3 regions of the Pseudomonas sp. Irchel 3A5 genome follow, and region 2 is predicted to be linked to each of the others. Evidence: predicted binding sites of a transcription regulator. Region 2 holds the regulator's gene; each other region holds the start of a gene.
What was found. The regulator FliA, encoded in region 2, starts transcription of late flagellar genes. The targets are predictions, from matches to a motif close to CTAAAGTTTNNNNNNNNNNNGCCGNTAA.
Positions count from the first base shown of each region.

Region 1: CKW31_RS19200 (methyl-accepting chemotaxis protein) is a predicted target of FliA. The motif match lies at 2,350-2,377, and genes of this name have one in related genera.
Region 3: CKW31_RS26255 (methyl-accepting chemotaxis protein) is a predicted target of FliA. The motif match lies at 6,961-6,988, and genes of this name have one in related genera.

Region 1 covers NZ_FYDU01000011.1:169,084-179,384, reverse strand. Annotated here, with positions in the region: gene CKW31_RS19205 (substrate-binding domain-containing protein) at 1-103, opposite strand, end outside; gene CKW31_RS19200 (methyl-accepting chemotaxis protein) at 339-2,228, opposite strand; gene CKW31_RS19195 (hypothetical protein) at 2,619-3,005, opposite strand; gene CKW31_RS19190 (EAL domain-containing protein) at 3,274-5,904, shown strand; gene CKW31_RS19185 (bifunctional diguanylate cyclase/phosphodiesterase) at 6,072-8,012, shown strand; gene CKW31_RS19180 (LysR family transcriptional regulator) at 8,123-9,070, opposite strand; gene CKW31_RS19175 (MFS transporter) at 9,302-10,301, shown strand, end outside.
Region 2 covers NZ_FYDU01000013.1:206,387-216,687, forward strand. Annotated here, with positions in the region: gene CKW31_RS21440 (ParA family protein) at 1-6, opposite strand, end outside; gene motD (flagellar motor protein MotD) at 52-939, opposite strand; gene CKW31_RS21450 (flagellar motor protein) at 946-1,686, opposite strand; gene CKW31_RS21455 (chemotaxis response regulator protein-glutamate methylesterase) at 1,686-2,885, opposite strand; gene CKW31_RS21460 (chemotaxis protein CheA) at 3,125-5,404, opposite strand; gene CKW31_RS21465 (protein phosphatase CheZ) at 5,443-6,231, opposite strand; gene CKW31_RS21470 (chemotaxis response regulator CheY) at 6,251-6,625, opposite strand; gene fliA (RNA polymerase sigma factor FliA) at 6,915-7,655, opposite strand; gene fleN (flagellar synthesis regulator FleN) at 7,652-8,485, opposite strand; gene flhF (flagellar biosynthesis protein FlhF) at 8,601-9,929, opposite strand; gene flhA (flagellar biosynthesis protein FlhA) at 9,941-10,301, opposite strand, start outside.
Region 3 covers NZ_FYDU01000019.1:94,781-105,081, forward strand. Annotated here, with positions in the region: gene CKW31_RS26215 (amino acid ABC transporter permease/ATP-binding protein) at 1-253, shown strand, start outside; gene CKW31_RS26220 (phytanoyl-CoA dioxygenase family protein) at 287-1,159, shown strand; gene CKW31_RS26225 (ABC transporter substrate-binding protein) at 1,209-2,042, shown strand; gene CKW31_RS26230 (class II aldolase and adducin N-terminal domain-containing protein) at 2,199-2,930, shown strand; gene CKW31_RS26235 (NAD(P)/FAD-dependent oxidoreductase) at 3,058-4,353, shown strand; gene CKW31_RS26240 (RidA family protein) at 4,402-4,818, shown strand; gene CKW31_RS26245 (DUF1028 domain-containing protein) at 4,830-5,507, shown strand; gene argE (acetylornithine deacetylase) at 5,504-6,661, shown strand; gene CKW31_RS26255 (methyl-accepting chemotaxis protein) at 7,008-8,633, shown strand; gene CKW31_RS26260 (helix-turn-helix domain-containing protein) at 8,877-9,248, opposite strand; gene CKW31_RS26265 (SDR family NAD(P)-dependent oxidoreductase) at 9,357-10,106, shown strand.

The DNA.
Region 1 (10,301 bases), on a different contig from region 2:
GAACCACTAGAGAAACAGGCTTGGCTGCCGTCGCGGCGCTGACCAGCGCCACAGGAGAGAAGGAAAGGACGGCGCCGAGCAGGCAGGAAAGAATTTTTTGCATGTGAAGATAGACCTTGCAGTGGAAGAAACCCGACGATTATGTGGCAAAGCCCTCAATAATGCGCGTCTATCGGTTGAGAGCAGAAACCTTGAGTCAGGCGGAGTCAAGCAAGTACCGATTGTCTACCTGCGTCATGTGAGAATGTTGGAGGGCGTATCGGAAAGTACGAACTTCAGAAACGCTCAAGCCCGGCAATTAGCCGGGCTTGAGGTATACAACGACTGCTTGTCGAGGGTCAGACCTTGAAGTGGCTGACCAGCATTTGCAGCTGATTACCCAGACGGGCAAGTTCAACGCTGGATGCGGCAGTTTCTTCGCTGGCCGAAGCGGTCTGCTCGGAAACATCGCGCACGTTGATGATGCTGCGGCTGATCTCTTCGGCTACCGCGCTTTGCTCTTCAGCCGCGGCGGCGATCTGCTGGTTCATCGCCTGAATGTTGGAAACCGTCAGGGTGATGCTTTCCAGCGATGTACCGGCCTTGCGAGTCAGGGTCACGCTGCTTTCAGTCAGTTCACGGCTGCTGAGCATGATGCTTGAGACCTGACGGGTACCGTTCTGCAAACCAGCGACCAGGGCTTCGATTTCCTCGGTGGATTTCTGTGTGCGCTGCGCCAGGCCGCGCACTTCGTCAGCCACTACCGCAAAACCACGTCCGGCTTCACCGGCACGAGCCGCTTCGATCGCAGCGTTGAGGGCCAGCAGGTTGGTTTGTTCAGCGACCGCCTTGATCACATCCATGACCTTGCCGATCTTGTCGCTTTCCTGCTCAAGTTGAGTCATGGCGTCGGTGGAACGGACGACTTCAGCTGCCAGACGTTCGATCTGTACGATGGCTTCGCCTACGACCTTGTCGCCGTTGCGTGCTTCTTTATCGGCGACCGATGCGGCTTGGGATGCCTGTTCGGCGTTACGTGCAACTTCCTGCACTGTGGCCGACATTTCGTGCATGGCGGTGGCGACTTGATCAGTCTCGACCTTCTGGCTGTTTACACCGGCGCTGGTCTGTTCGGTAACGGCGGAGAGTTCTTCAGCTGCGCTGGCAATTTGCACAACGCTGTCACGAATGTTACCGATCAGGTCGCGCAGCGTGGTGCCCATGCGCTGGATGCCTTGTTGCAGCTCACCCAATTCGTCACGGCGGGTCACAACCATGGTGTGCGACAGATCACCAGAGCCGATGCGCTCTACAACTTCCAGGGTGTCCTTCAGAGGACGGGTAATCTGACGCGTGATGATAATCGCTGCCAAAACACCCAGCACGAGTGCGAGCAAGGTGCAGATCAACTGCATATTGCGGGCGTCGGCGCTCTCGATGTCACGGCGGTCCAGCTGGATTTTGTACATGTCATCGCTGAGTTTGACGATGGTCGCGCCCTGGGTCGTCATGTTCTTGCGCAATACAGCAAGGTTGCCAATGGTGGTCTTGAAGGCCATCAACGAGTTGCGGTACTCGCTCAGTTCGGTTTCCAGCTGCTTGAGTCGTTCAGCCTGGACGCCGCCAAAAGTCGATTGTGTAGCTTGCAGGCCTTTGATCGCGTTCTCGATCTCGCTCAATGCTTTCTGTTCGTTCTCCGGAGTGGTGCTGCCGGTGTAGCCACGCGTCGCGTAACGCGCCAGCATCAGGTCCTGTTTGACCTTGCTGATGGCTTGATACTGCTCGAATCGGCGCTCGTCGTCCGCACCGAGGTTCAGTACATCTGCGTAAAGCTGATCAACCAGCGCATTGCCTTTATCTGCATGGCCGCCCATTGAATCACGTGCGCTGTTACTGGCCTTGTAGCCAGCCCGCATGTCAGCGAGGCCTTTTTCGTATTCGGCGATGACGGTGCTCAGTTGTTTCAAAAGCGCGATATTCTCCGGGCTCTTGAAGCTTTTCAGCAGTTTTTCCTGCTGAGCCTTGAAGCCGTCCAGGGCCACCTGAACGCTCTGGGCCACGGCGTCGTCGCCGTCGGCAACCATGTATTGCAGGCGTGCTACCCGCAATTTGGTCAATTGGGCATTGAGCTCGGTGATGTCACTCATCCAGTTGCTACGGTCGATGAGTTTGCTCAGGCTGTTCCAGCCAGTCAGAGCGAGAATGGCAGTAAAAACAAGCACCAGCCCAAAACCGAGGGCGAGCTTCATGTTGACGCTGATGTTGGCAAACCAGCTGTTCATTGTGTTTCTCCACGATTTTTTTGCTTGGAAGATCAATCACAGCCGGAACATTGTTTTTTTAAGGCAGCGAGGGCATCTGTACAACACCCTATCGGCAACGACGTTCGAACCTTAATGGCCGACCGTCAAAAACCAGTGCAAAGTTTCAAGCAGTTGTTTGATAAGATTTTTTAGTTACCCGATTGTGATCGGACGTCATACTTGTGGAGGGTAATTATTAACGGTTTATTGGATCCAATTTTTTCGTCCAATAACTAGGTGATTATAACTTTGTATATATGTGCTGTCGGGAAGAACTTTATTCTGGACAAAATTAAGCCCGGCATAAGCCGGGCTGTAGACAAGCAGATTAGAAAATCAGCTTAGGCGGTTTGCACCTACGTGGTCAGCACCGTCAGCAGCAACGCGATTTGCACCTACGTGGTCAGCACCATCAGCAGCAAAACGGTTTGCACCTACATGATCAGCACCGTCGGCAGCGACGCGGTTTGCACCTACGCGGTCAGCACCGTCGGCAGCAAAGCGGTTTGCACCTACGTGGTCAGCACCGTCAGCAGCGACGCGGTTTGCGCCTACGTGGTCAGCACCGTCAGCAGCGACGCGGTTTGCACCTACGTGGTCAGCACCGCCTTCAGCAACTATTGGAGCGTTCAGTTGGTTGTGGACATTGACGGCCGGCAGGGCGAAAGCACTTGCAGCCAGCAGGGAGAAGGTAAAGCCAAAAATCAGGTTTGAAGTTTTCATAGTAGTTGCTCCAGATCGGTTAGTTGGTAACTGGGTATGGAGGCAATGCTACGCCGCTGGTATTTATTAAGAAGTCAATGCGATTACTACCCATCATCGGTCAAATTGATAGTTGAAAAATGTTTCTCAAGGATCTGTCATTCTGGTCGATGACGAGATGCACTCATACGGATACATTGACCTTGAGCTATCAGCCACTATCCAGCGTGTACGCGGATAGTGCGCCGGGTATTAATTTTCTTTGAATTACCCAACCGGATGGCAGCATGTGAGTAAAGCCCAGGCACCCTCGGGTCGTGACAACGGCTCGTATAGCACCTTCTTGTTACCTCTCGGGGTGCTGGTCATTGGCGCATTTCTGTCCTATGGGCTGGGCGCACTGGATAATGCACGTCACCGCGACAATGATCGGGCTGGTCTGGCTCTTCAACTCAGCAGCCTAGGGACGCGACTGGCAGAGCGTGTGCGATTTGCGTTCAGCGGCACCGAAGGCATCGCCCAACTGATCAGTATTGACGGGAGTATCTCGCCCCAGCATTTCAGGCGCATGGCCCATAGCGCCATCGATGCCGTGCCGTACATTCGCAACATCGTCATTGCGCCTGATGAAGTGATTCTGGATACCTACCCGCTGGCAGGCAATGAAGGCATCATCGGCCTGGACTATCAAAGCTGGCCCAACCAGTACCCACTCATAGAAAAAGCACGCGTAACCGGCGCCGCGTTGCTGGCCGGACCCGTAACGCTGTATCAGGGGGGCAGGGAATTGATCTATCGCCGTCCTGTTTTCCTTTCTGCACATCAGGAACATGAGGCCTATTGGGGCGTTATTTCCGTAGTCACCAGTACTGATGCACTGCTGAAGGCGGCCGGACTGGAAGAGGAAGAAGGGCTGCAAGTCGCGTTGCGCGGTCACGATGGCCTCGGTGCAGCAGGTCAGCTGATTTATGGCGATTCAGCATTGTTCGACAGCGATCCGATCGTGGTTGACGTCAGCATTCCCGGCGGTAGCTGGCAATTGGCAGCTCTACCCAGGAGCGGCTGGGTAACACGGTCCATCCTTGATTCCTCGCTTTTCCTGCTGGCCATATCGACGTCCATACTGTTGAGTCTCTTCATTCTGCAGGCCAGTCTGAATCACAGTCTGATCCGCCGGCGAAATGCCGAGCTGCGCAAGGAAATTACCGAGCGGGAAGTGGTGACCTCTTCGCTGGTACAAAGTGAAGATCGCTTCCGCATGCTATTTGAGCGGTCACCGGACCCCATCTGGATTCGGGGTCAGGATGGGCGGATCAATCAGGGGAACACTGCCGCAATGAAGGCCTTGGGATTCGAGGGCGACGTGTTCCCCAGTGTCACCGTGGCCGAGATCTCTCCACTGTTCCAGCCTGACGGGCAGTCCTCGGTGGCCAAAGCCGCAGCGCTTCGGGTCGAAGTAGAGCGTGAGGGTTCGCTGCGTTTCGAGTGGGATCACAAGCGTGTGGATGGCAGCGTGTTTCCGACCGAGGTGACGCTGTGCACCATGCAACTGGCGCAGGAGCTGGTGACCTATGCGATTGTGCGAGACGTCACGGTGCGCAAGGAAGCTGAACGCGGGCTTGAGCGGCTGGCTCACTTCGACTCGGTTACCGGGTTGCCCAACCGTGTGTTGTTCCACCAGCAACTGATCCAGGGCATTGAGCAGGCCAAACGGCAGAACAACTGCATGGCTGTGCTGATGCTGGACCTGGATGGTTTCAAGCTGGTCAACGACAGCCTCGGCCATCCGATGGGCGATCTGTTGCTGCAACAGGCTACCCACCGTTTTGTCGACGCGGCAAGGTTTGGGGATGTTGTCGCTCGACTGGGTGGGGACGAGTTCGGCTTTATCCTTGATGGAGTGGAGTGCGAGGCGGATGTCGTACCGGTGGTGGGCAAAATCCTTCAGTCGTTGCACAAGCCGTTCGATCTGGATGGGACTGCCGCGTTAGTGACTGCCAGCATCGGGGTCACGATGTATCCAGAGAATGGGACTACGGCCCAGGCGCTTCTGACTCAGGCCGATACGGCAATGTACGCCGCCAAAGAGGCCGGTCGTAACGATTTCTGTTTCTACCAGTCGCATATGACCACGCTGATTCAGGCCCGAGTGGCTCTGGAGGCGGCGATACGTCAGGCCCTTGAGCGCAATGAATTCGAAGTCTGGTACCAGCCCAAGCGCGATCTGAAAACCGGCAGGGTCGAGGGCGCAGAAGCATTGATTCGCTGGCGCAGCCCGACGCTGGGACTGGTATCGCCTGCAGACTTCATCCCGCTGGCTGAGCGCACTGGGTTGATTGTCTCGATCGGCCAATGGGTGCTTGACCAGGTGTGCAAACAGGTCCGGTGTTGGCGCGACTCCGGACAGTACAACCAGCACATTGCGATCAACGTGGCCGTGCTGCAAATAGAACGCAGCGATTTTGTCGAAGATGTACGGCTGGCCTTGCAGCGCTATGACTTGCCCGCCCAGGTGCTGGAGGTGGAGGTCACCGAAAGCCTGATCATGAACCGCCAGGAGTTGGCGCACACGGTACTCAGTCAACTGCGCAGCATGGGCCTGAGCGTAGCCATTGATGATTTTGGCACGGGCTATTCCTCTCTGGCTTACCTGAAAGATTTGCCCATCGACAACCTGAAAATTGATCGCACGTTCATTTCCGGTCTGCCTCACGACCGAGCCTACGTCGCAATCACTGAGGCCGTCATAGAACTGGGGCATGCCCTCGGCTACACCGTCACCGCCGAAGGCATCGAAACCCCGGAGCAACTGGCGTTTCTAAGCGATGCCGGGTGTGACACCGGGCAAGGCTATCTGATCAGCCGACCCATGCCTCTGGAAGAATTCGAGGCCTGGCTCGCGGAATGTGTGCTGACTTGAAAATTGTCGTCTACAGTCAAAATGCCACCATTCATCGGAAGACGTGCATAAACCGGCTGCGCTGCCGACACGAATAGATAAGTGCACGGTCTATCGATGTACTTGACCAAAACTGGAAGGGATATCTGGTCGGTTTATAACTGGTTGAACTTTCAGAGCCACGCCTGATGAATAAAACCTTGCTTGCCGATTTGCGAGCGCTCATGTCTGTGCCTAAAGACAACCCTGGCTTGGTCAAAGCCCAATACATTGCGTTGTCCCGGCAACTGCCGATGATGTATTTCATTCTGCTGATCAATACGCTGGTGCTGGCGGGCACTCACTATTCGGCAGCACCGGCCTGGCTGGCGGTCTATTGCCCGTTGGTCATGACGGTATTCGGTGTTATCCGTGCCGTGGAGTGGTGCCGTACGCGCACACGTACAGCCAGCCCGGCACAGATGCTGGCCGCCCTGAAACGCACCAATCGTCTCGCGCCATTTGTGGCCGCGGGTTTTGCCGCCTGGTCGCTGGCGCTGTTTCCTTATGGCGATAGCTACGGACAGGCTCACGTTGCCTTTTTCATGGCGATTACGGTCATCGCCTGCATCTTCTGCATGATGCATTTGCTGCCTGCGGCGCTGGCAACCACGGTCGTGGTCAATACGGCGTTCGTGGTGTTTTTTGCCTCGACCAACAACATCACGTTTATCGCTACGGCGATTGATGTGGTATTGGTTTCCATTGCGATGCTCATCATTCTCAAGGCCCAGTACGGCGATTTCACGCGACTGGTGAACATGCAGGCCAGTACCGAAAGGCTGAGCAACGAGAACCGTCGCCTCGCCAACATGGACAGCCTGACCGGGCTGGCTAATCGCCGACAGTTTTTCTCCCTGCTGGAAATCCTGCTTGAAGAAGCTCGCGTCCATGATGCGCGCCTGGCGGTTGGCTTGATCGACCTGGACGGCTTCAAGCCGGTCAATGATCTCTACGGCCATAGTATTGGCGACAAGCTGCTGTATCAGGTTGGCCAGCGTTTGACGGGTTTACTGGATGATGGCGTTCATCTGGCCCGACTGGGCGGGGATGAGTTCGCATTGATCATGACGGATGCCAAAAGCGACGAGCAGTTGCGTGCCTTCGGCGAGCGGATCTGTGCACAGATGCGTGAGCCTTTTCTGCTGGTGGATATTCCGATCCAGATCGGCGCTTCAATGGGCATCGCCACTTTCCCCGATTTGGCTGCCAGCGAAACTGAAGTTTACGAATACGCTGATTACGCGCTTTACCAAAGCAAGCGCAACCGACCGGGCACAGTCTGCATGTTCTCCGGTGTTCACCGTCAGCAACTCAGCCGACAAGGGCTGACTGAACAGGCGTTGCGCAGGGCCAATCTGCAGGAAGAGTTTCACGTGGTGTTCCAGCCGATCGTTGATATTCATAGCCAGCGAACCATCGCATTCGAGGCACTGGCGCGTTGGAAGAGCCCAGAGTTGGGGAATGTGCCGCCCAGTGATTTCATTCCCATCGCCGAGCGTATCGGCATGGTTAATCGCTTGACCGTGCCGCTGCTGAGCAAGGCGCTGGAGGCCGCATCGTCCTGGCCTGCCGGTATTCGCCTGTCGTTCAACCTTTCCGCTCATGACTGCGGGTCGGAAGAGGCTGCTCAGGTTATTGCCCAGGCCATCAAGGACAGCGGGTTCGATCCGTCATGTCTGGATCTGGAAATCACCGAGACCGCCGTTATTCAGGATCTGGCCCAGACTCAGCGGGCCATCGGCCTGTTTCGCAGTTTAGGCTGTGGTATTTCCCTGGACGACTTCGGCACCGGGTACTCGAGTCTGAGCCAGATTCACGCACTGTCGCTGACCAAACTCAAGGTCGACCGCACTTTTGTGACCGACATCCACCTCAACCCTGCGAGCTTCAAAATCGTCAAATCCCTGCTCGCGTTGTGTCAGGACATGCAACTTGAATGCATCGTCGAAGGGGTTGAAACGGCAGCAGAACTTGCCGCACTGAAGAGCCTGGGCTGCATGTCTGCGCAGGGCTACCTGTTCTCGCGGCCGATGCCGTTGGAAGAGATTGGCGTATGGTTCGAGCATGAGCAGGTTTCTGCGGCCTAGTTCCTGATTCAAAAGCCTCTGTAGGAGCTGCCGAAGGCTGCGATTGCGGCATGTCAGGAGTAAATGCTTCGCAGCCTTCGGCAGCTCCTACGGGTATTCGATGGGCATGACTATTCTGCAAACATCACTCCCCGCGACCGCCCCAGCAGCAACCCCTGATTCAACTCCGTCACCTCCCGAATGTAATCCCACAGCACCGTAATCCGCTTGAGCTTGCGCAGGTCTTCGCGGCAGTACATCCAGAAATGTCGGGTGATATTCACTTCATCTGCCAACACCGGTATCAACCGCGAATCCTGAGCGGCAAGAAAGCACGGCAAAATCGCCAACGCACGGCCTTGCAGCGCAGCGAGGTACTGGGCGATGACGCTGGTGCTGCGCAGTTGTGCTTGGGCGCCGGGGAGCAGGTTGCTGAGGTAAAGCAGCTCCGAGCTAAAGGCCAGGTCGTCTACGTAACTGATGAAGGTATGTTCAGCCAGGTCAGCCGTGCTGTTGAGAGGCTTGTGGTTGTCCAGGTATTCCTGGGTCGCGTACAGACGCAGGTTGTAGTCGCACAATTTGCAGCACACATAAGGTCCGTGCTCCGGTCGTTCCAGGGCGATAACGATATCGGCCTCGCGTTTGGACAGGCTGATGAAGTGCGGCAGCGGCAGGATATCCACCGAGATGTCGGGGTAGTCATCAAGAAAGTGGCTGAGCTGTGGCGTGATAAAAAAACTGCCGAAGCCTTCGGTACAGCCGATGCGGATATGCCCGGATAGCGCCAGGCCTGATCCCGAAACCTGCTCGCAGGCCAGATGCAGCGTGCTTTCAATGGACTCCGCATAACCCAGTAATCGCTGGCCCTCGGCGGTCAGTATGAAACCGTTGCCACGAGATTTCTCGAACAGCAGCGTACCCAGCGAGTTCTCCAGCGAAGTGATGCGCCGCGACACGGTGGTGTAATCCACTGCGAGTCGTTTGGCGGCGCTGCTGGCCTTGCGAGTACGGGCCACCTCAAGAAAAAACTTCAGGTCATCCCAGTTCAGATTGCTCAGGGAGGTGATGTTTTTTTGCATGTTGGTCCTGCTTTTATGTGCGTTCTTGTTAGAAGTTTGCACATCTATACTCCAGAACGCCGATCTGCGGATAGTCCGTAGGACCGGCTTTAGCCGGGAGGGCGATGCTCGACTCAATGACGCCCTCCCGGCTAAAGCCGGTCCTACGGCGGTTACGCGCATTCGTTTCAAATCCCAGGCAACACCCCACGACATAACACCCTGCACAACAATAAATAAGCGGAGGAGTTTATGAAGGACGCACTCACGGCGGACGCTGGCGCACTCGATGCCGGGCCCCCGAAAAAAGCCAAATCCTATCGCCTTGCCGGTGCCGCGAGCATGGCGGGTACAACCATCGAGTGGTACGACTTTTTCCTATACGGCACGGCTGCCGCGCTGATCTTCAACAAAATATTTTTCCCTGCACTGGACCCGATCACCGGCGTTCTGGCGGCATTTGCCACCTACGCTGTGGGCTTTCTCGGGCGGCCGCTGGGCGGGATTATTTTCGGGCATTTCGGCGATCGCATCGGGCGTAAATCCATGCTGCTGATGACCCTGATGATGATGGGGATACCGACCATCATCATTGGCCTTATCCCCACCTACGAACAGATCGGCTACTGGGCAGCGCTGATTCTGGTGGTCATGCGCTTCCTGCAAGGCATGGCGGTGGGAGGCGAGTGGGGCGGTGCAGTGTTGATGGCCGTCGAACATGCGCCCGAAGGCAAAAAAGGTTTCTACGGCAGCCTGCCGCAAACCGGTGTGGGCGCAGGCCTCGTGCTGGCAACGCTGGCCATGGGAATGGTCGCCAAACTGCCTGAAGAAGACATGCTCAGTTGGGGCTGGCGCCTGCCGTTCATTGCCAGCATCGTGCTGCTTGGCGTGGGCTGGTTGATCCGCCTGAAAGTGCCGGAGTCGCCGGACTTCGAAAAGCTCAAGAAGGACAAAATCGCAGTCAAGGTGCCGTTGCTCAAGGTGCTGCGTGAACACCCACGGGAAACCCTGACCATCATCGGCGCACGGACTGCCGAGAACGCCTGGTTCTACATGTCGGTGACCTTCGCCTTGGCCTACGCCGCCAATCAACTGCTGATCCCTCGTGCCGACGTCCTCAACGCGATTACTGCGGGGGCAGCGCTGTCACTGATCACCATGCCGTTCTGCGGCTACCTCTCGGACAAGGTTGGCCAACGTCGTTTGTACTTCGCCGGCTTGCTACTGCTGTGCGCGTTCGCCTACCCGTTCT
Region 2 (10,301 bases):
TCTCATGTGTGCTCTTCCTCCCGCCATGGCGGTGGCCATACCGAGAAACGACTATCGTACGGGTGACGAAGAATTGACGGTATTGCTGCGCACCGCCGGGTTGACAGGCGCAGGTGCAGTTTGTGTGCCAGCACGACGCAAGGCAGCATCCGGTTGCGCATTGGCCGAGCCGGAAGCGGTCAGGCTACGGCGCACATCCAGATTACGGGAGATCACCAGCACTACCCGGCGATTGCGGCCACGCCCTTCAGCTGTAGCATTGGTGGCCACAGGCTGGAACTCGCCGTACCCGACAGACGCCATACGGGCGGGGTTCAGCCCTTCCATGGCCAGCATGCGCACGATGCTCGACGAGCGCGCCGAAGACAGCTCCCAGTTGGTCGGGAACTGGGAGGTGCTGATCGGCTGGTCATCCGTGAAGCCTTCGACGTGAATCGGGTTGTCGAACGGCTTGAGGATCTTCGCGACCTTTTCAATGATCGTGAACGCCTTGTCACTGGGAATGGCGTCACCGCTGCCAAACAGCATGCCGGAACTGAGCTCGATTTCGATCCACAGTTCGTTGCCACGCACTGTCATTTGATTGGATTTGATCAGGTCGCCGAAACCAGCGCGCACGTCATCGGCGATTTCTTTGAGAGGATCAGTCTCGCTCTGGCCGATACCCGCGTCCACTTGCTCGCTGTCCTTGACTAGCGGCTCGGCCGGCTTGATCGACAACGGGCGCTGCTCGCCGATGGGAATCGGCTTCATGCTGCGCTCGGAGTCGTTGAACACGCCCACCAGCGCTTCGGAAAGGATTTTGTACTTGCCTTCGTTGACCGAAGAAATCGAGTACATCACAACGAAAAAGGCAAACAGCAGCGTGATGAAGTCCGCATAGGACACCAGCCAGCGCTCGTGATTTTCGTGCTCTTCGGGTCGACGACGTCGAGCCATGGCGTATTACTCCATGAAGCCTTGCAGCTTGAGTTCGATGGAGCGCGGGTTTTCACCCTCGGCAATGGACAGCAGACCTTCGAGAAGCATTTCGCGATAGCGCGACTGACGCAGGGCGATGCTCTTGAGTTTGTTGGCAACCGGCAACAGGATCAGGTTGGCCGAGGCAACACCATAAATAGTGGCCACGAACGCCACGGCAATACCGCTGCCCAACTGACTCGGATCAGCGAGATTGCCCATGACGTGAATCAGGCCCATCACCGCGCCGATGATGCCGATGGTGGGCGCATAGCCGCCCATGCTTTCAAAGACTTTGGCAGCCTGAATATCGCGGTGCTCCTGGGTCATGAAATCCACTTCCAGGATGCTGCGAATCGCTTGTGGTTCAGCGCCATCAACCAACAGTTGCAAGCCTTTGCGGGCATAGCTGTCAGGTTCGGCATCGGCCACCGATTCCAGACCCAGCAAGCCTTCCTTGCGGGCAGTCATGCTCCAGTTGATAACCCGGTCAATCCCCCCGGCCAGGTCGATGCGCGGCGGGAACAGAATCCAGACACCAATCTGAATGGCACGCTTGAAAGCGCTCATGGGCGCCTGCAGCATCGACGCCGCCAGCGTACCGCCAATCACGATCAAGGCCGCCGGACCATTGAGCAAGGCGGACAGATGCCCACCTTCCAGATAGTTACCGCCGACGATTGCAACGAACGCGAGGATGATACCGATCAGACTCAAAACATCCATCAGACGCACGCCTCCACGAGGTGCCGACCGATGTCGTCCAGACTGTAAATCGCGTCGGCCAGATCAGCTTTGACGATCGCCATGGGCATGCCGTAGATCACGCAGCTCGCTTCATCCTGAGCCCAGACGTGACTACCGCCCTGCTTGAGCAGACGCGCACCTTCTCGGCCGTCGGCGCCCATGCCGGTCAGCACGACCGCCAGGACCTTGTCACCGTAGGATTTGGCCGCCGACCCGAACGTAATGTCCACGCACGGTTTGTAATTCAGACGCTCGTCACCCGGCAGGATTTTCACCGCGCCACGGCCATCGATCATCATTTGCTTGCCGCCTGGAGCCAATAGCGCGAGGCCTGGACGCAGGATGTCGCCATCCTCCGCTTCCTTGACGCTGATCTTGCACAGTTTGTCCAGACGCTCTGCGAAGGCTTTGGTGAACGCCGCCGGCATGTGCTGGATGAGCACGATAGGCGCAGGAAAACTGGCAGGCAATTGGGTCAGCACACGCTGCAAGGCAACCGGGCCACCCGTCGAGGTGCCGATAGCGACCAGCTTGTAGTTCTTGCGTTTCGGTGTCCCTGACAATGGCGGGTGCGAGCTGCTTGCCGCCGAAGCTGGAGCTGGTGCTGGCGCAGGTGCCGCACGCGGGGTTACTGGCCGCGCGGGAGCCGGCGTCGGACTGGCAGTTCTGCTGGTGGCCGGAGCCGCCGTCGGGGCATGAACCGGGTTGTGAGTCGACGCATGAGTCGGGGATGAGACCGGAGCGGATACGGGCGTAGCAGAGCCGCTCAGGCCGCGGCGATTACTGCGCGAAATGCTGTGGACTTTTTCGCACAGCAGTTGCTTGACCTTCTGCGGGTTACGCGAGATGTCTTCGAAATTCTTGGGCAGGAAATCCACCGCGCCGGCGTCCAGTGCATCCAGCGTAACGCGGGCACCTTCGTGGGTCAGCGAGGAGAACATCAGCACCGGGGTTGGACTGCGCTGCATGATCTGGCGAACGGCGGTAATGCCATCCATCATGGGCATTTCGTAGTCCATGGTAATCACGTCAGGTTTGAGCGACAGCACCAGATCAATGGCTTCCTTGCCGTTGCTCGCGGTACCGACAACCTTGATATTTGGATCTGAAGAAAGAATTTCCGTGACGCGGCGGCGGAAGAAACCGGAGTCATCTACCACCAATACCTTGACTACCATAAACACTCCATTACAGGTTGCACGGAAACCACTGCGCTGTGCGACATGCCTTTGAAGCGAGGTCCGGACGATGACAGCTAATCGACCGAACATATCCCAAAGGGCCACGAGACGCATGCGCTCTACTGCAAGCTACGCAAGCGACTCGACGTTGTTATTATTGCCTTCGCATGCATTCGCAGCGTTTCGACACAACCTGACCAGGCGCCACAGGCAGTTACCTGCCAGCGGCACCAGAATCAAATACGCCGTGCGGCGTACCGCTTGAGCATACTCGGCACATCGAGAATCAAGGCAATGCGACCGTCACCAGTGATGGTGGCGCCCGACATGCCAGGCGTTCCCTGCAACATTTTGCCCAGTGGCTTGATGACCACTTCTTCCTGACCCACCAGTTGATCGACAACGAAGCCGATCCGCTGAGTGCCCACCGAAAGAATCACCACATGCCCTTCGTGCTGCTCTTCGTGGACGGCCGAACTGACCAGCCAACGCTTGAGGTAGAACAGCGGCAGCGCCTTGTCACGCACAATCACGACTTCCTGACCATCGACGACATTGGTCGTCGACAGGTCCAGGTGGAAGATCTCGTTGACGTTGACCAGCGGGAAGGCAAAGGCCTGGTTGCCCAGCATGACCATCAGGGTTGGCATGATCGCCAGGGTCAACGGCACCTTGATGACGATCTTCGAGCCTTGGCCCTTGGTCGAGTAGATGTTGATCGTACCGTTGAGCTGGGCAATCTTGGTTTTCACCACGTCCATGCCCACGCCACGGCCCGATACGTCGGAGATCTCGGTTTTGGTCGAGAAACCCGGTGCGAAGATCAGGTTGTAGCAGTCGGTATCGCTCAGACGATCAGCCGCATCCTTGTCCATCACGCCACGCTTGACCGCAATCGCGCGCAGAACGTTAGGGTCCATGCCCTTGCCGTCATCGGAAATCGACAACAGGATGTGATCGCCTTCCTGCTCGGCAGAGAGAATGACGCGACCGCCACGGGGTTTGCCCGATGCCTCGCGCTCTTCCGGCGTTTCGACACCGTGGTCAACCGCGTTACGCACCAAGTGGACCAGCGGATCGGCAAGCGCCTCGACGAGGTTCTTGTCCAGGTCGGTCTCTTCGCCCACCAGTTCAAGGTTGATCTCTTTCTTGAGCTGACGAGCCAGGTCACGTACGAGTCGCGGGAAACGACCGAAGACTTTCTTGATCGGCTGCATCCGGGTCTTCATCACCGCGGTCTGCAAGTCGGCCGTTACCACATCCAGGTTGGAAACCGCCTTGGACATGGCTTCGTCGCCGCTGTTGAGACCCAGGCGAACCAGACGGTTACGCACCAGCACCAGTTCGCCGACCATGTTCATGATCTCGTCCAGGCGCGCGGTATCGACCCGCACGGTGGTTTCCGCTTCTGAAGCGACCGGCTTTTCAGCAGGTGGCGCAGCCGGTTTGGCAGGCGCAGGCGCGGCAGCCTTGGCGGGCGCTGGTGCGGCAGCCGGTTTGGCTGCAGCCGCCGGAGCAGGCTTGGCTGCTGGCGCCGCTGCTTTGGCAGGTGCAGCAACGGCGGCCGCAGGCGCAGCAACCGCGGCGGCTGTTGCGGCTATTTCTGGCTCGAATTTGCCCTTGCCGTGCAGCTCATCGAGCAAGGCTTCAAATTCGTTATCGGTGATTTCGTTATCTTTGCCAGCCGATGCAGCCCCGGCAGCAGCAGGCGCTGGCGCAACGGCAGGAGCCGCTGTGGAAGCGACCGCGGTGGCATCGAACGAACCCTTGCCGTGCAATTGATCGAGCAATGCTTCGAATTCATCGTCGGTGATATCACCGCTTTCAGCCTTGCCAGCCGGTGCAGGCGCTACCGCAGCGGCAGCAGGTGCCACGTCGGGAGCAAACTGACCTTTGCCATGCAACTGGTCGAGCAGCGATTCGAATTCCGAGTCGGTGATTTCGTCAGTTGCGGCTACGCCCGTTGCAGCCGGTGCAGCAGCAACCGGTGCTTGCTCCTTGGCTGCATTGAGCGAATCAAGCAGGTTTTCGAATTCGGTATCGGTGATCTCGTCGGAAGGCGCTTCGGCGACAGCTTCGACAGGTGCCTCCTCCACGACGTCAGCAGCAGGCGCTTCGTCAGCCGATGCCGGCTCCGCCAGGCGCGCCAGGGCAGCCAGCAATTCCGGTGTTGCCGGAGTCACTTCACTGCGCTCACGCACTTGACTGAACATCGCATTGACCGCATCCAGCGCTTCAAGGACCACGTCCATCAGTTCCGAATCTACGCGACGCTCACCCTTGCGCAGGATGTCGAAGACGTTCTCGGCGATGTGGCAGCACTCCACCAGCTCATGGAGCTGGAGGAAGCCGGCGCCCCCTTTTACAGTGTGAAAACCGCGAAAAATTGCATTGAGCAGATCTGCGTCATCCGGTCGGCTTTCCAGCTCGACCAACTGTTCAGACAACTGCTCGAGAATTTCGCCGGCCTCTACCAGAAAATCCTGAAGGATCTCTTCATCGGCGCCGAAGCTCATTGGGGTGCTCCCTAAAATTAACCGTCAACAGACCAGACTTAGAAGCCCAGGCTCGATAGCAGATCGTCTACATCGTCCTGTCCGGACACAACGTCTTCCCGTTTATCGGCATGAATCTGCGGACCTTCACCCTGTTTGATATGTTTTTCTGGATCTTTTTCTGCGCGGATGGATTCGTCGTCATGTTCGATGCCCGCAAAGCGGTCTACATGACTGGCCATGAGCACCAATTTCAGCAGATTGCTCTCGACTTCAGTGACCAATTGCGTGACGCGCTTGATCACCTGACCGGTCAGGTCCTGGAAGTCCTGGGCCAGCAGAATGTCGTTGAGGTGGGAGGAAACCTCATGGGTATCCTTTTCGGTGCGCGTCAAGAAACCATCGACACGTCGCGCCAGCTCACGAAACTCTTCAGCACTGACTTCACGCCGCATGAAACGCCCCCAGTCCGCGCTCAAGGCCTTGGCCTCGTCGTTCAGACTGTGCATCAGCGGGGTGCTTTCTTCGACCAGGTCCATGGTGCGGTTAGCCGCATTTTCCGTGAGCCTGACGACATACGACAGGCGTTCGGTGGCGTCCGTGATCTGGGACACCTCTTCGGCTTGCGGCATGTTCGGGTCAATCTGGAAGTTGACGATCGCGCTGTGCAACTCGCGGGTCAGCTTGCCGATTTCCTGATACAGGCCACGATCCCGAGCCTGGTTAAGCTCATGGATAAGTTGCACGGCGTCGCCGAAACGGCCTTTTTCAAGGCTCGCCACCAGCTCGGTTGCGTGTTTTTTCAGGGTCGATTCAAACTCGCCCATTGACGTTTCGTTGTTCTCCATAAAGCCCTCGCGGCATACATCAGCTATTGACGCGCTCAAAGATCTTGTCGATCTTTTCTTTCAGCGCCTGAGCCGTGAATGGCTTGACGACATAACCGTTGACGCCGGCCTGAGCCGCTTCAATGATTTGGTCGCGCTTGGCTTCTGCGGTCACCATCAACACCGGGAGGTGCTTGAGGCGCTCATCGGCACGCACTTTACGCAGCAGGTCGATACCAGTCATGCCAGGCATGTTCCAGTCCGTTACCAGAAAGTCAAAGGAACCGCTTTCCAGCATTGGCAACGCGGTAAGCCCGTCATCGGCTTCGGACGTGTTGGTAAAGCCCAGATCACGCAGCAGGTTTTTAATGATCCGCCGCATCGTTGAGAAGTCATCAACGATGAGGATTTTCATGTTCTTGTCCAATTCGACCTCCAAGCAGTCTTTGACGCGTTCAGCACCTGAACGCGCTGTTCAATCAATACCGGCACAGCTCACATCGGCTGCACGAAAACGACGGGCTTGGTAAATCAACAACTATGGAAACCGCACAGCAAATCCACGGACTGCATGAAAGCTATTGCTTTTAACAGTCCGTGGTACGAATGCCTGTATGGCCCCAGCCTTGTCCACTGTCCCACGTAACGCTTTGCACAGCCTGCTCACACGCAACACGTAATCACCAAGGATTACGTACCACTTGTCAACGCGCTCGCCACTCTCCCAAACGCCCTCGTAAACGAGCTGCGCACTGGCTGTGTAACTGGCTGACTCGAGATTCGCTGACCCCCAGGACCTCACCGATTTCCTTGAGGTTCAGCTCCTCGTCATAGTACAGCGCCAAAACCAGACGTTCACGCTCCGGCAAGTTGGCAATTGCATCTGCCAACGCAGCCTGGAAGCGTTCATCTTCCAGGTCGCGCGACGGCTCAAGCGAACCGCTTGCGCCATCCTCATGCAGTCCTTCATGTTCGCCGTCCTGCAAAAGGTCGTCGAAACTGAAGAGGCGACTGCCCAAGGTATCGTTCAAAATCCCGTAGTAATCATCGAGACTCAATTGGAGTTCGGCCGCAACCTCGTGATCTTTAGCGTCACGGCCTGTTTTTGCTTCAATTGAGCGAATTGCGTCACTGACCATGCGCGTATTGCGGTGAACCGAGCGAGGTGCCCAGTCGCCCTTGCGCACTTCATCGAGCATCGCACCACGGATACGAATCCCGGCGTACGTCTCGAAACTGGCACCCTTGGTGCAATCGTACTTGGTGGAAACTTCCAGCAAGCCGATCATCCCCGCCTGAATCAAGTCTTCGACCTGAACACTGGCAGGCAAGCGCGCCAGTAAATGGTAGGCAATGCGCTTGACCAGCGGAGCATACCGCTCGATCAAATCATATTGCGAGTTTCGGGACGCTTTGCTGTACATCTGATAGCCGCTCGCGGTCATTGAACAGGCCCTGCAGTTGTCTGGTAAACCAGTCGCTCAACGAAGAACTCAAGATGTCCACGTGGGTTGGCAGGCAGCGGCCAGGTATCGACCTTCTGCGCAATGGCCTTGAACGCCAGCGAACATTTAGAGCGTGGGAAAGCTTCGTATACGGCACGTTGTTTCTGTACGGCCTTACGCACACATTCGTCGTAAGGCACTGCGCCGACATACTGCAAAGCGACGTCCAGGAAGCGGTCAGTCACCTTGGTCAACTTGGCGAACAGGTTGCGCCCTTCCTGAGGACTCTGGGCCATATTGGCCAGGACCCGGAAACGGTTCATGCCGTAATCGCGATTGAGCAACTTGATCAGAGCGTAGGCGTCCGTGATGGAAGTGGGCTCATCGCACACCACCAGCAAGACCTCCTGAGCGGCCCGGACAAAGCTGACCACCGACTCGCCAATACCGGCGGCTGTGTCGATGACCAGCACGTCGAGATTGTCGCCAATGTCGCTGAATGCCTGAATCAGACCGGCGTGCTGCGCCGGGCTCAGATGAACCATGCTCTGGGTGCCGGAGGCAGCAGGCACGATTCGAATCCCGCCCGGGCCTTGCAACAACACGTCGCGAAGCTCACAACGACCCTCGATCACATCGGCGAGGGTACGTTTTGGCGTCAGCCCCAGAAGGACGTCGACATTCGCCAGGCCAAGGTCGGCGTCCAGCAGCATGACGCGCCGGCCGAGCTCGGCCAAGGCCAGCGAAAGGTTCACTGACACGTTAGTCTTACCGACGCCACCCTTGCCGCCGGTCACCGCGATCACCTGTACGGGATGCATGCTGCCCATGTTAATTGTTTACCTTGTCTTGCGTAGACCGAAGCCAGATTGCGGGCGACACGCTCAATGAAGAGCAATGCCAGGCAGACCACCGATGCAGGTAACTCTGAATAGTTCGCTTCACTTAACCGACCCGTTTGTTGGGGTTGTGGTAAAGGTCGGCGAACATATCCGCCATGGCCTCTTCGCTTGGCTCTTCTTGCATCTGCACATTGACCGCGCGCGTCACCAATTGGTGCCTGCGCGGAATGTGGAGATCATCAGGAATTCTAGGCCCATCAGTCAGATAGGCCACAGGCAACTCATGACTGATGGCAAGGCTGAGCACTTCCCCCAGGCTGGCAGTTTCGTCCAGCTTGGTCAGGATGCAGCCGGCCAGACCACAGCGTTTGTAGCTGTGATACGCAGCCGTCAGCACTTGTTTCTGGCTGGTGGTTGCCAGTACCAGATAATTACGTGATTTGATCCCGCGCCCCGCCAGACTCTCCAGCTGCATACGCAGAGCCGGATCACTGGCTTGCAGGCCCGCGGTATCAATCAGCACAACACGCTTGCGCAGCAGTGGGTCCAGCGCTTGCGCCAGTGACTGGCCTGGATCGACGTGAGTCACCGGCACGTTGAGGATGCGGCCCAATGTCTTGAGCTGCTCCTGAGCGCCGATACGGAAACTGTCCATGCTGACCAGGGCGATATTCTGTGCGCCGTACTTGAGTACGTAACGCGCTGCCAGCTTGGCCAGCGTGGTGGTCTTGCCCATGCCAGCCGGGCCGACCATGGCAATCACACCGCCTTCTTCAAGCGGCTCGACGTCAGGCACTTCGATCATCCGCGCCAGGTGGGCCAGCAACATGCGCCAGGCCTGACGTGGCTCGTCGATATCAGGGATCATTTCCAGCAGGTCGCGGGACAACGGGCCAGACAAGCCGACACGTTGCAGACGACGCCAAAGATTGGCCTGGGCCGGACGACTGCCCTGCAACTGATTCCACGCCAGGGAGCCGAGCTGGACTTCCAGCAGCTCACGCAGGCCATTCAATTCAAAACGCATCGAGTCGTAACCGCGCTGACCACCCGCTGGCGCAGCCGGAGCAGCCTGCGGCTGTACGGAGGGACGCGGCGGCTCTTCCAGCGTCGGCTCGATGTGGGTATCGGCAGCGCTCAATGGCAAACCGGCAAACAACTGGCGATTGGTCACGCCATCGCTGTCGCTACGGTTATTCAGTTCAGCCTGGGCCGAGACAATGCGCGACTGGGTTTTGCGCAACTCGTCCTCAAGCTCGATGTTAGGTACACGAGGAGCGAGCGCGGACAATTTGTAATCCAGAGCGGCAGTCAGCTCGACGCCACCGGCAATGCGCCGGTTACCGATGATGGCCGCTTCAGCGCCCAGCTCATCACGAACCAGTTTCATGGCTTGACGCATATCGGCGGCGAAAAATCGCTTAACTTGCATGTCTCACTACCTCAGCCGTTAGGCCCGACAGTCGCTACGATGGTTACTTGCTTGTTGTCAGGAATTTCCTGATACGCCAACACGTGCATATTTGGTACAGCCAACCGTCCAAACCGCGACAGCATGGCCCGAACCGGGCCTGCCACCAGCAAAATCACTGGTAAGCCTTGCATCTCTTGACGCTGGGCGGCGTCGATCAGCGAACGCTGAAGTTTTTCCGCCATGCTTGGTTCAAGGAGAACGCCTTCTTCCTGACCCTGACCAGCCTTCTGCAGACTATTGAGCAATATCTGTTCCAACCTTGGCTCCAGCGTGATAACTGGTAGCTCCGGCTCAATGCCTACAATGCTTTGGACGATTGCGCGGCTCAAG
Region 3 (10,301 bases), on a different contig from region 2:
GCTGTTCGACGAGCCGACATCAGCACTCGACCCAGAGAAGGTCAACGAGGTGCTGCAGGTGATCGAAACCCTGGCGAAGGAGGGCATCACCATGGTCATCGTGACCCATGAGATGAACTTCGCCTTCAAGGTCTCTGATCGAATCGTATTCATGGAGAAAGGCCGGGTGGTGTGCGATGACAGCCCGCAGGCACTGCGCGATGGACAGCACCCGCGAGTGGAAGCTTTTCTGAAAGATGTTTCGTTGGCTTGAAACCTTAATGTTTTGTTTGCAGGGGAGAAGAACATGATCGAGCAATGGCAGGTCGACCAGTTTCACGCGCAGGGTTTTCTGGTCGTTGAGGGCGTGCTGGCAGCCGATGAAGTGGCGGCGCTGCAGCATGACTTCGACCAGTGGGTGGAAGACAGCCGCAGCCAAGACTGTGCGTGGGGCCAGACGCTGGACGGTCGGCCGCGTTTTGATATTGAAAGCGACCATCGCCCGGATCATCCGTCATTGCGCCGCGTGACCTCGCCAACGGAAATCTCAAAGGCTTACCAACAGACTGCCTTCCAGTCGCGCATGGCGGCCATTGCTGCGCAGCTGATCGGTGGCAACGGCACGCGCTTTCATCACAGCAAGATCAACTCAAAATTGCCGCACACCGCCACTCAGGTGAAGTGGCATCAAGACTTCCTGTTCACGCCGCACAGCAACGACGACCTGGTGACTGCATTGCTGATGGTCAGTGACGTGACACCCGAAAATGGCCCGCTGAATGTCGTGCCGGGCAGTCATAAGGGCGAGCTTTGGTCCCATTGGCAGAACGGGCGTTTCACGGGGGCAGTGGAAGACGCGGTTGTTGACGAGCATTGCCAGCAACCGGTGGCCTGTTATGGGCCTTCGGGTTCAGTGTGCTTCATGCACACCCGATTGCTGCATGCCTCAAGCCCGAATGAAACCGAGTTCCCGCGCACATTGTTCATCAGCGTGTACGCCGCAGAAGACGCGTTGCCCTTCGGGGAGAACCCGCTGCCAAGCGAACACACCGGTTTGATGGTGGCGGGACATGAAAGCGGTCTGGTGCGCAGCACCGCGAACCAGATCCGTCTGCCGCAGAAACCCAAGGGGGCTTCGTTTTTTGTGCAACAGGCCGGAAGCGACCTGGCCACTGCCTGAGACTTGAACCGCAATTGCCTGAACCCTACTGACTCCACGAGGAATACTTATGAAGCTATCCCGTCTGTTCGTTCGTCCCGCTGCGATGGTTGTACTAGGCGCTGCGGTTGCCATGGCTTCATCAATGGCCTCGGCTTTCCAGCAGCCAGGCAAGATCATTGCCGGATCCGACATGACGTTCTATCCGTATGAGTACATGGACAAAAACCAGCCGGCAGGCTTCGACATCGAGTTCCTGGATGGTCTGGCTAAGGTCATGGGGATGAAGGCTGAGAATCTCGACACCCGTTTCCCCAACCTGATCGGCGGGCTGCAAGGCGGCCGGTTTGATATCACCAACTCGTCGATGTACATCACCGCTGACCGCCTGAAAGTCATCGACATGATCCCTTACCTGAAAAGCGGGGAGTCGATTCTGGCAGTCAAGGGCAGCGCGTATCAGCCAAAGATTCCGGAAGATTTCTGTGGCCACAAGATCGGCTCCATGGCAGCCACGTCCTGGCTGCAACAACTGCAGAAACTGTCCACCGACTACTGCGTAAAGAACGGCCTGCCGCCTATCGCGATCAGTGAATACGGTACTGATCCGCAAACCACCCAGGCCATGCTCGCTCATGCGGTTGAAGCGCAGATCACAGACGCTGCCGTGGCGCGGGGCGTGGTTGAAAAGCTCGGTAACCGGGTAGTGATTTCATCCGAAACCCTGATCTACCCGGTGCTCAACGGCTTCGGCGTGAAGAAAGGCAACGATGTGGTCCGCAATGCGTTGATCGAAGGGCTCGAGAAGTACAGCAAAACGCCGGAATACAAGGCTTTGCTGGACAAGTACAAGTTCCAGGCGCCTACGGCGGATGACATTGCAGCGCTGATGCCCAAGCCCTGATTGCGCGTTAAAAAACACGGACCCGGTAGGAGCCAACTTGTTGGCGAGACGTCGGACTTGCATAGCCTGATGATCCGCCTCGCCAACAAGTTGGCTCCTACCCAGAATGTATTTCAACCCGATGATTTATGCGTTGTTGGCAGGAGTATTTTGAACATGGCCCTTAACTTCGAGGAGCAGACGCGTCTGGATCTGGCGGCGACCTTTCGCATCATTGCCCACCTGGGTATGCATGAGGCGGTGGCCAACCATTTCAGCGCGGCCATTTCAGCTGACGGAAAGCAGTTCCTGCTGAACCCGAAGTGGAAACATTTCTCGCGCTTGCGTGCCAGTGATCTGCTGTTGCTCGATGCCGATGATCAAGACGCCGCGCAACGACCGGGTGTGGATGCGACAGCATGGTCCATTCATGGACAGATGCACCAACGCCTGCCTGAAGCCCGCGTGGTTCTGCATCTGCATCCGGTCTACACCACCGCGGTGGCGTGTCTGGCTAAGCCGCACATTCCGGCAATCGATCAGAACACAGCACGTTATTTCAACCGGGTGGCGATAGACGAGCTTTACGGCGGTATGGCCGATACCACCGCTGAAGGTGCTCGCCTGGTCGGGCTGCTGGATGGGAAAAGCCGCCTGTTGATGGGTAACCATGGCGTGATGGTCACTGCGCCAACGGTAGGTGAGGCATTCGACGACATCTGGACTCTGGAAAGGGCCTGCCAGATTCTGGTCACGGCCTGGTCCACAGGTCAGCCAGTGAAGACACTGCCGGACGATGTCGCGGAGAAGACAGCCCGGGACTGGGAGAAGATCACTGATTTCTCGCAGCAGCATTTCGAAGAAATGAAGTGGCTGATGCTTCAGGCGGACCCTTCACTGGCCGACTGACCCAAACACGATACTGACTGTATACGCGTCTGCGGATGCCGTAGGGCTTCTTACGCCTGCGCGCTGACATTTTCGTTATTTTTTACTGCGTCAACCCGCCACAAAGGGCGTGTTGAAGGATGCCAGGATGACCGAACACATCACAGAAATTGACACGCTCGTCGTAGGAGCAGGGCAGGCGGGTGTGGCCATGAGTGAACACCTGAGCCGGCTGGGCATTGCGCATCTGGTACTGGAAAAACACCGCGTAGCCGAAGCGTGGCGCAGCGGCCGCTGGGATTCGCTGGTCGCCAATGGACCGGCCTGGCATGACCGGTTTCCGGGACTTGAGTTCGACATGGACCCGGACGGGTTTGCCGGTAAAGAACAGGTCGCTGACTACTTCGAACGCTATGCACGCAAATTCAACGCGCCAATCAAGGCCGGCGTTGAGGTCAAACGTGTGACCCGCAACGTGGAGCGTGCCGGTTTCACTGTGGAGACCAGCGCGGGTACTTACATCGTCAATCATCTTGTGTCTGCGACCGGCCCGTTTCAGAACCCCGTCATTCCATCGATTGCGCCCACGGATGACGCGCTGCACCAGATCCACTCGGCGCATTACTTCAACCCACGGCAGTTGCCTGACGGCGCCGTACTGGTGGTCGGGGCGGGCTCGTCCGGTGTACAAATCGCCGACGAATTGCAGCGTTCCGGCCGCCAGGTTTACTTGTCGGTCGGACCTCATGATCGTCCACCACGAGCCTACCGCGGCCGTGATTTCTGCTGGTGGCTTGGCGTATTAGGGCTGTGGGACAGCGAGACTGTGCAGCCCGGAAAAGAGCACGTCACGATTGCCGTCAGTGGTGCTCGAGGCGGTCACACCGTTGATTTTCGGCGCCTGGCTCAGGCGGGAATGATGCTGGTCGGTCTGACGGAAAGCTTCGCCGAGGGCAAAGTGCGTTTCCAGAATGATCTCGTCGAAAACCTCGATCGCGGCGACGAGAACTACCTGTCGTTGCTCGATGCCGCCGATGCGTATGCCCTTCGAAATGGTCTGGATTTGCCACTGGAACCCTCAGCACGTGAGCGCGTAGCTGACGCGGCATGTATCACTCATCCGCTGCGTGAGCTCGATCTGGCTGAGGCCGGTATCAGTTCCATCATCTGGGCCACGGGTTATTCCCAGGATTACAGTTGGCTGCAGGTCGATGCATTCGACACCCGAGGCAAGCCCTTGCATCAGCGCGGGGTATCCATTGAGCAAGGTCTGTATTTCGTAGGTCTGCCCTGGCTGTCGCGACGTGGTTCAGCGTTTATCTGGGGCGTGTGGCATGACGCCAAACATGTCGCTGATCAAATCGCCACTCAGCACAAGTATCGCTCGTATGACCAGGGCAAGCGTGCAGCCCCCGAAGTTCGGTTGCGCAACGTTAAAGGTTGATCGTCTTTGATCGGGCGAAAGTCGCCCCAGTGCTTACAGGAGATTTACATGGCTACCCCGACCCACACGCGTATTCGTATGTTCAATACCAAAGACACTTACCCTAACCAGAGTCTGGACAACGACCTTTGTCAGGCGGTGCGTGCCGGTAACACCGTGTACGTGCGAGGTCAGGTTGGCACCGACTTCGAGGGTAACCTCATCGGCCTCGGCGACCCCGGCGCTCAAGCGCATCAGGCCATGAAGAACGTCAAACAGTTGCTGGAGGAGGCGGGCAGCGACCTGTCGCATATCGTCAAGACCACCACCTACATCATTGATCCGCGTTATCGGGAGCCGGTTTATCACGAAGTGGGCAAGTGGCTTAAAGGGGTTTTCCCCATTTCCACCGGGCTGGTGGTCTCTGCACTGGGTCAGCCGCAGTGGCTGATGGAAATCGACGTGATCGCCGTTATTCCCGAATAAGGACTTTCGTCATGACTTTTTCCATCGCCGCACGTTGCGCCGAAACTGGCCAGTTGGGTATCGCCATCAGCTCTTCGAGCATTGCCGTGGGTGCACGTTGCCCCTGGCTGCGTGCCGGGGTTGGTGCGGTGTCTTCGCAAAATATCACGCTGCCAGCCCTGGGGCCGCAAGCCCTGGACCTGATAGAGCAGGGCGCCACACCTGCACATGCGCTTGAGCAGTTATGGGCGGATCAAAGGTTCAGTGAGTACCGGCAGATCACGGCGATCGATCACCTTGGGCGCGTCGCGCATTTCAGTGGCGGTAAAACCCTTGGTATACACAATGCCGTCAGCGGAGAACAGTGCGTGGCAGCCGGCAACATGCTGGCTACCCCGGAAGTGATTGAAGCGATGGTCAAGACCTTTGAGCAGGCCTCAGGGCACCTTGCCGAGCGCCTGCTACTGGCCATGCGTGCGGGGCAGGCGGCGGGCGGAGAAGCCGGGCCTGTGCATTCGGCAGCGCTGAAGGTCGTGGCGGATCTGCCTTGGCCGATCGTTGATTTGCGTGTGGATTGGGCCGAGCACGACCCGATCAATGTGTTGGATGGCTTGTGGCAGGCCTATCAACCACAGCTGCAGGATTATCTGGACCGCGCCCTGAACCCCGCCGGCGCGCCAGGGTATGGCGTACCAGGAGATGATCGATGAGCGCCAGTCGTGAACTGTTGGCCCGATTGGTGGCCTTTGACACGACCAGTCGAGAGTCGAATCTCGCGCTGATCGATTTTGTTCGTGATTACCTCGATAGCCATGGCGTTTCCTGTGAACTGATCTACAACGCGCAAAAGACCAAGGCCAATCTGTTTGCGACGATTGGACCGGTTGAGGTGCCCGGCATTGTGCTGTCCGGCCACACGGATGTGGTCCCCGTAGATGGCCAGGCCTGGACCTTCCCGCCGTTCGGACTCAGCGAGGAGGGCGGCAGGCTCTACGGCCGTGGTACTGCCGACATGAAGGGCTACATTGCCTGTGTTTTGGCATTGGTCCCGGAGTTGATCCGGAATACGTTGCGCATGCCGGTACATATAGCTCTTTCCTACGATGAGGAAGTCGGCTGCCTGGGCGTCCGCTCATTGCTGGAAGTGCTGGGTTCAAAGCCTGTTAAACCACTGCTCTGTGTGATCGGTGAGCCCACGGAGCTAAAGCCAGTACTTGGTCATAAGGGTAAAGTGGCCGTGCGCTGCGACGTGCACGGCGTAGCGTGCCATTCAGCCCATGCGCCCAGTGGCGTCAACGCGATCGAGTACGCCGCGCAGTTGATCAACGAACTGGGAAGGCTCGGGAAAGCATTGCAGGCCGAGGAACGACAGGACGAGCGCTTTGATCCGCCGTTCTCGACCGTACAGGTTGGGGTGATCGGCGGCGGAGCAGCGCTCAACATCGTTCCCGAACATTGTCGTTTTGACTTTGAGGTGCGCTCGCTTCCTGTTGAAGACCCGAACCACGTCATCACTGCGCTGCACACCTACGCAAAGAATGAGTTGCTGCCTGCGATGCAGGCTGTCAGTGGGCAGAGCGATATTCGCCTTACCGAGCTGTCGAGTTACCCGGGGCTGGATATCCCGATGCACAGCCAGGCCGCAGAGTTGATCGCGGAGTTCTGCGGTTCCAGGGCGTTTGGCACAGTCGCCTTTGGCACTGAGGGCGGATTGTTCGACCAGTCAGGAATCCCGGCCGTGGTCTGCGGCCCCGGCAGCATGGCGCAGGGGCACAAACCGGATGAGTTCATCAGCGTCGAGCAGCTTGATGCGTGTGACCGGATGCTGAGGCAGGTGTTGGCGTTCGTTATACGCGATCGCTGACGCTTTCAGGCCGGGTTTCCTTGCACTAGTCACGCACTGGTGGTGCACTCATTTCTCTAACAACCAACTAATTGATAAGAAAGACTTCATCGCTGCCAACTAAGCACATAAATACAAAAAGCTGCGTTATACAGCAATATCGCTAAAAAATTTGTCGCAGACGGTCTTTTGGCGTCAGAAAATAAATTTTAAATTCTCCTCAACTAATACGAAATCTCCGCCGATAGAAGTAACAAGGTGTGTAAGAGCTACGACGCTCGCCCCTGCGTTATGAAACCGGGCAGGTCGACTCGTAACGGTTAGAGCATGGAGCGCTATTGCTGTTTACTCCAATGAGAATACGTCCATGACTATAAGAAATATGAATATCGCTCCAAGGGCTTTTCTTGGTTTTGCGTTTATTGCGGTGCTGGTTATCGCGCTGGGTTTTTTCGCCCTGAACCGCATGACCTTGATTCGCCAGGCCACGGTCGACATGGAGACCAACACCCTGCCAAGCATCACCCTGATAGGCAACGTCAACGAGTACGTATTGCGCCTTAGGATTTTCTCCCTGCGCATGCTGGTTAACCGTGAACCGGAGATGCTTCAGGAGAGCGACCAGCGCGTTGCTGAAATCATTACCCAGTTGCAGGCTGCCAAATCCGCTTACAGTGCGCTGCCCGCGGAAGCCGATGAAAGAGCAATCTACCAACAGTTTGATGGAACACTGACTCAGTACATCGGCTTGCTGAATCAAGCGGCGCAACTGTCGCGTGACAATAAGGTTGAAGAGACTCGTGCGCTTATCAACACCAGCATGAGACAAACTTCTGACTTGATGACCAAGCAACTCAAAGACCTGGTTGATATCAACAGGGCGGGCGCTGTTGCTGGCTCTAAAGTTGCGGGACAGCAGTACGATGGTGCAACCATCGCCATTATTGCCGTGGCAGTTATTGCGTCATTGATGACAGTGTTACTGGCCTGGTTACTGACGCGTAGTATCGTGGCGCCGTTGTCCAGAGCGGTTAATGCTGCTCAGGAAATTGCCGCAGGTAACTTGACCAAGCATATCGAAGTGGATGGCAAGGACGAACCGGCGCGCTTGCTCGAAGCGCTGGTAATCATGCAGCAGAACCTGCGTAAAACCATCGAGATGATTTCAGGATCAGCTACCCAATTGGCATCGGCAGCCGAGGAGTTGAGCGCTGTTACCGAAGAGTCGTCGCGTGGTTTGCAACAGCAGAACGATGAAATCGAACAGGCGGCGACCGCCGTGAACGAAATGACTGCGGCTGTTGAGGAGGTTGCGCGCAACGCTGTTTCGACATCCCAGGCTTCTGAGCAGTCCACTGAAACCGCACGTCAGGGCCGGGACAAAGTCGTGCAGACCGTGCAAGCGATTCAGACCATGACCCAGGACGTACAGACCACCTCGACCCTGGTCGAAGGCTTGGCTGAGCAAGGCCGCGATATCGGTAAGGTACTGGACGTTATTCGTTCGATCGCCGAGCAAACCAACCTGTTGGCTTTGAACGCTGCCATTGAGGCTGCGCGGGCAGGGGAAGCGGGCCGTGGCTTTGCTGTGGTGGCTGATGAAGTGCGGGCTTTGGCGCATCGCACCGCGCAATCAACACGCGAAATTGAACAGATGGTGGCTGGCATTCAAAGCGGAACAGGCAACGCGGTGCAGTCCATGGCATTGAACACAAGCCGCACGCAAAACACGCTGGAACTGGCCCGCGCCGCCGGAGAAGCGCTGGAGCAGATCACTGAAGCGATTTCCCAGATCAATGAGCGCAACCTGGTGATAGCCAGCGCTTCGGAAGAGCAGGCTCAGGTTTCTCGCGAGGTAGATCGCAATCTGGTGAACATTCGTGATCTGGCCACTCAATCGGCTGCCGGGGCTAATCAAACCAGTGCGGCGAGCCATGAACTGTCGCGACTGGCGGTAGACCTGAACGGGATGGTGGCGCGTTTTGTGATTTGATATGAGGCTGTCCACTGTCACTGTCACTGTCACTGTCACTGCGCTGTCGCGACGCTTAAACGAAATGTAAATGACTGAATTGGGATGCTTTTTGGCAGGAGGCAAAGGCGACTAGGCTGAGCCTCCGCGCTGCCGGGGTAGGAGCGAACTTGTTCGCGAGGCGGCGTACCTGAATAACTGCGGCAACCTCTCTCGCCAACAAGTTGCCTCCTACCTTCAAAGGCGACAGTCCGGACCACCGCGTTACCGAGCGTTAATCGGCTGGGCGAGGGCGGATGTGCGCCGCTCGCTGATGCGCTCCACCGTCTCCATATGTTCCGTCCCCCACACGCATAGCGCACCCAGCGCTGTTGCCAAGGATTGTCCGAAAGGCGTCAGGGAATACTCGACCTTTGGCGGTATTTCCTGAAAGTCCGTGCGCGAAACGATTTCATCGCGCTCCAGTTCCTTGAGTTGCTGGATCAATACCTTGTCGGTCACGCCGCCAATCGCGCGTTTCAGCTCGCCATATCGGTGAACTTTGCGCGTCAGATTATAAAGGATCAGTGGCTTCCATTTACCGCCAAGCACTGCCAGCGCGGCCTCAAGCCCACATTTATAGGTCTCGTTTGCCATGATTCGGGCGGCTCCATCCCTCACTGAAGGGTACTTACCAAAAGGTGCATACTATTCAAGTTGAAAGCGCAGATCTACAGTTGTGCCTCTTATTTCGAGGACATCATCATGAGCAGGCTCAACGGAAAGATCGCAGTGATTACCGGCGGTAACAGCGGTATAGGCCTGGCCAGCGCCATACGCTTCGCGGCAGAAGGTGCGCAGGTTGTCATCGTCGGGCGTCGGCAAGAGCAGTTGAACGCAGCCTTGCAACAGATTGGACACGACGCGATAGCGATCCAGGCTGACATTTCGAACCTGGACGACCTGGATCGCGTCTACGCCGAAGTCAAAGCCACCAAAGGCCGGATTGACGTACTGTTTGCAAACGCCGGGCTGGGAGATTTCCAACCGCTTGGGGCGATCACCGAGGAGTCGTTCGATCGCACGTTTGGCATCAACGTCAAAGGCACGCTGTTCACTGTGCAGAAGGCGTTGCCACTGATGAGCGCAGGCGGATCGGTCATCCTGACCGGCTCGACAACAGGGACCATGGGCACACCGGCATTCAGCGTATACAGCGCCACCAAGGCTGCACTACGTAATTTCGCCAGAAGCTGGGCGCTGGACCTGAAAGGTACGGGGATTCGCGTCAACGTTATTTCGCCGGGACCGATTTCTACACCGGGACTCGACCTGGCACTGGCACCCACTGGCCAGGCAGAGGCCATTGTTGACGGCATGATTGCGCAATTGCCGGTGGGCCGTATCGGCCAGCCCGAAGACGTTGCGGCAGCGGCTCTGTTCCTGGCGTCGGATGAGAGCAGCTTTATGACGGGAAGCGAGATGTTTGTTGATGGTGGGTTTGCCCAGGTTTGAGGTGAGGAGGGGGGGTATGGATGGAATCTGGCTGTATGGCTGCTTCACCAGTCAGCATCGACGCTGACGCGGGTGACGGTGCCATCTCAGTCAGCAAGCGAGAGAATTCGCCGTGCGCAGGTGTTTTTCGGTCCCCCTGGGCCTGCGCGTGGCAACCCTTGGTCATGTGCTCGCTGAAAAAATTACTTTTCTGAA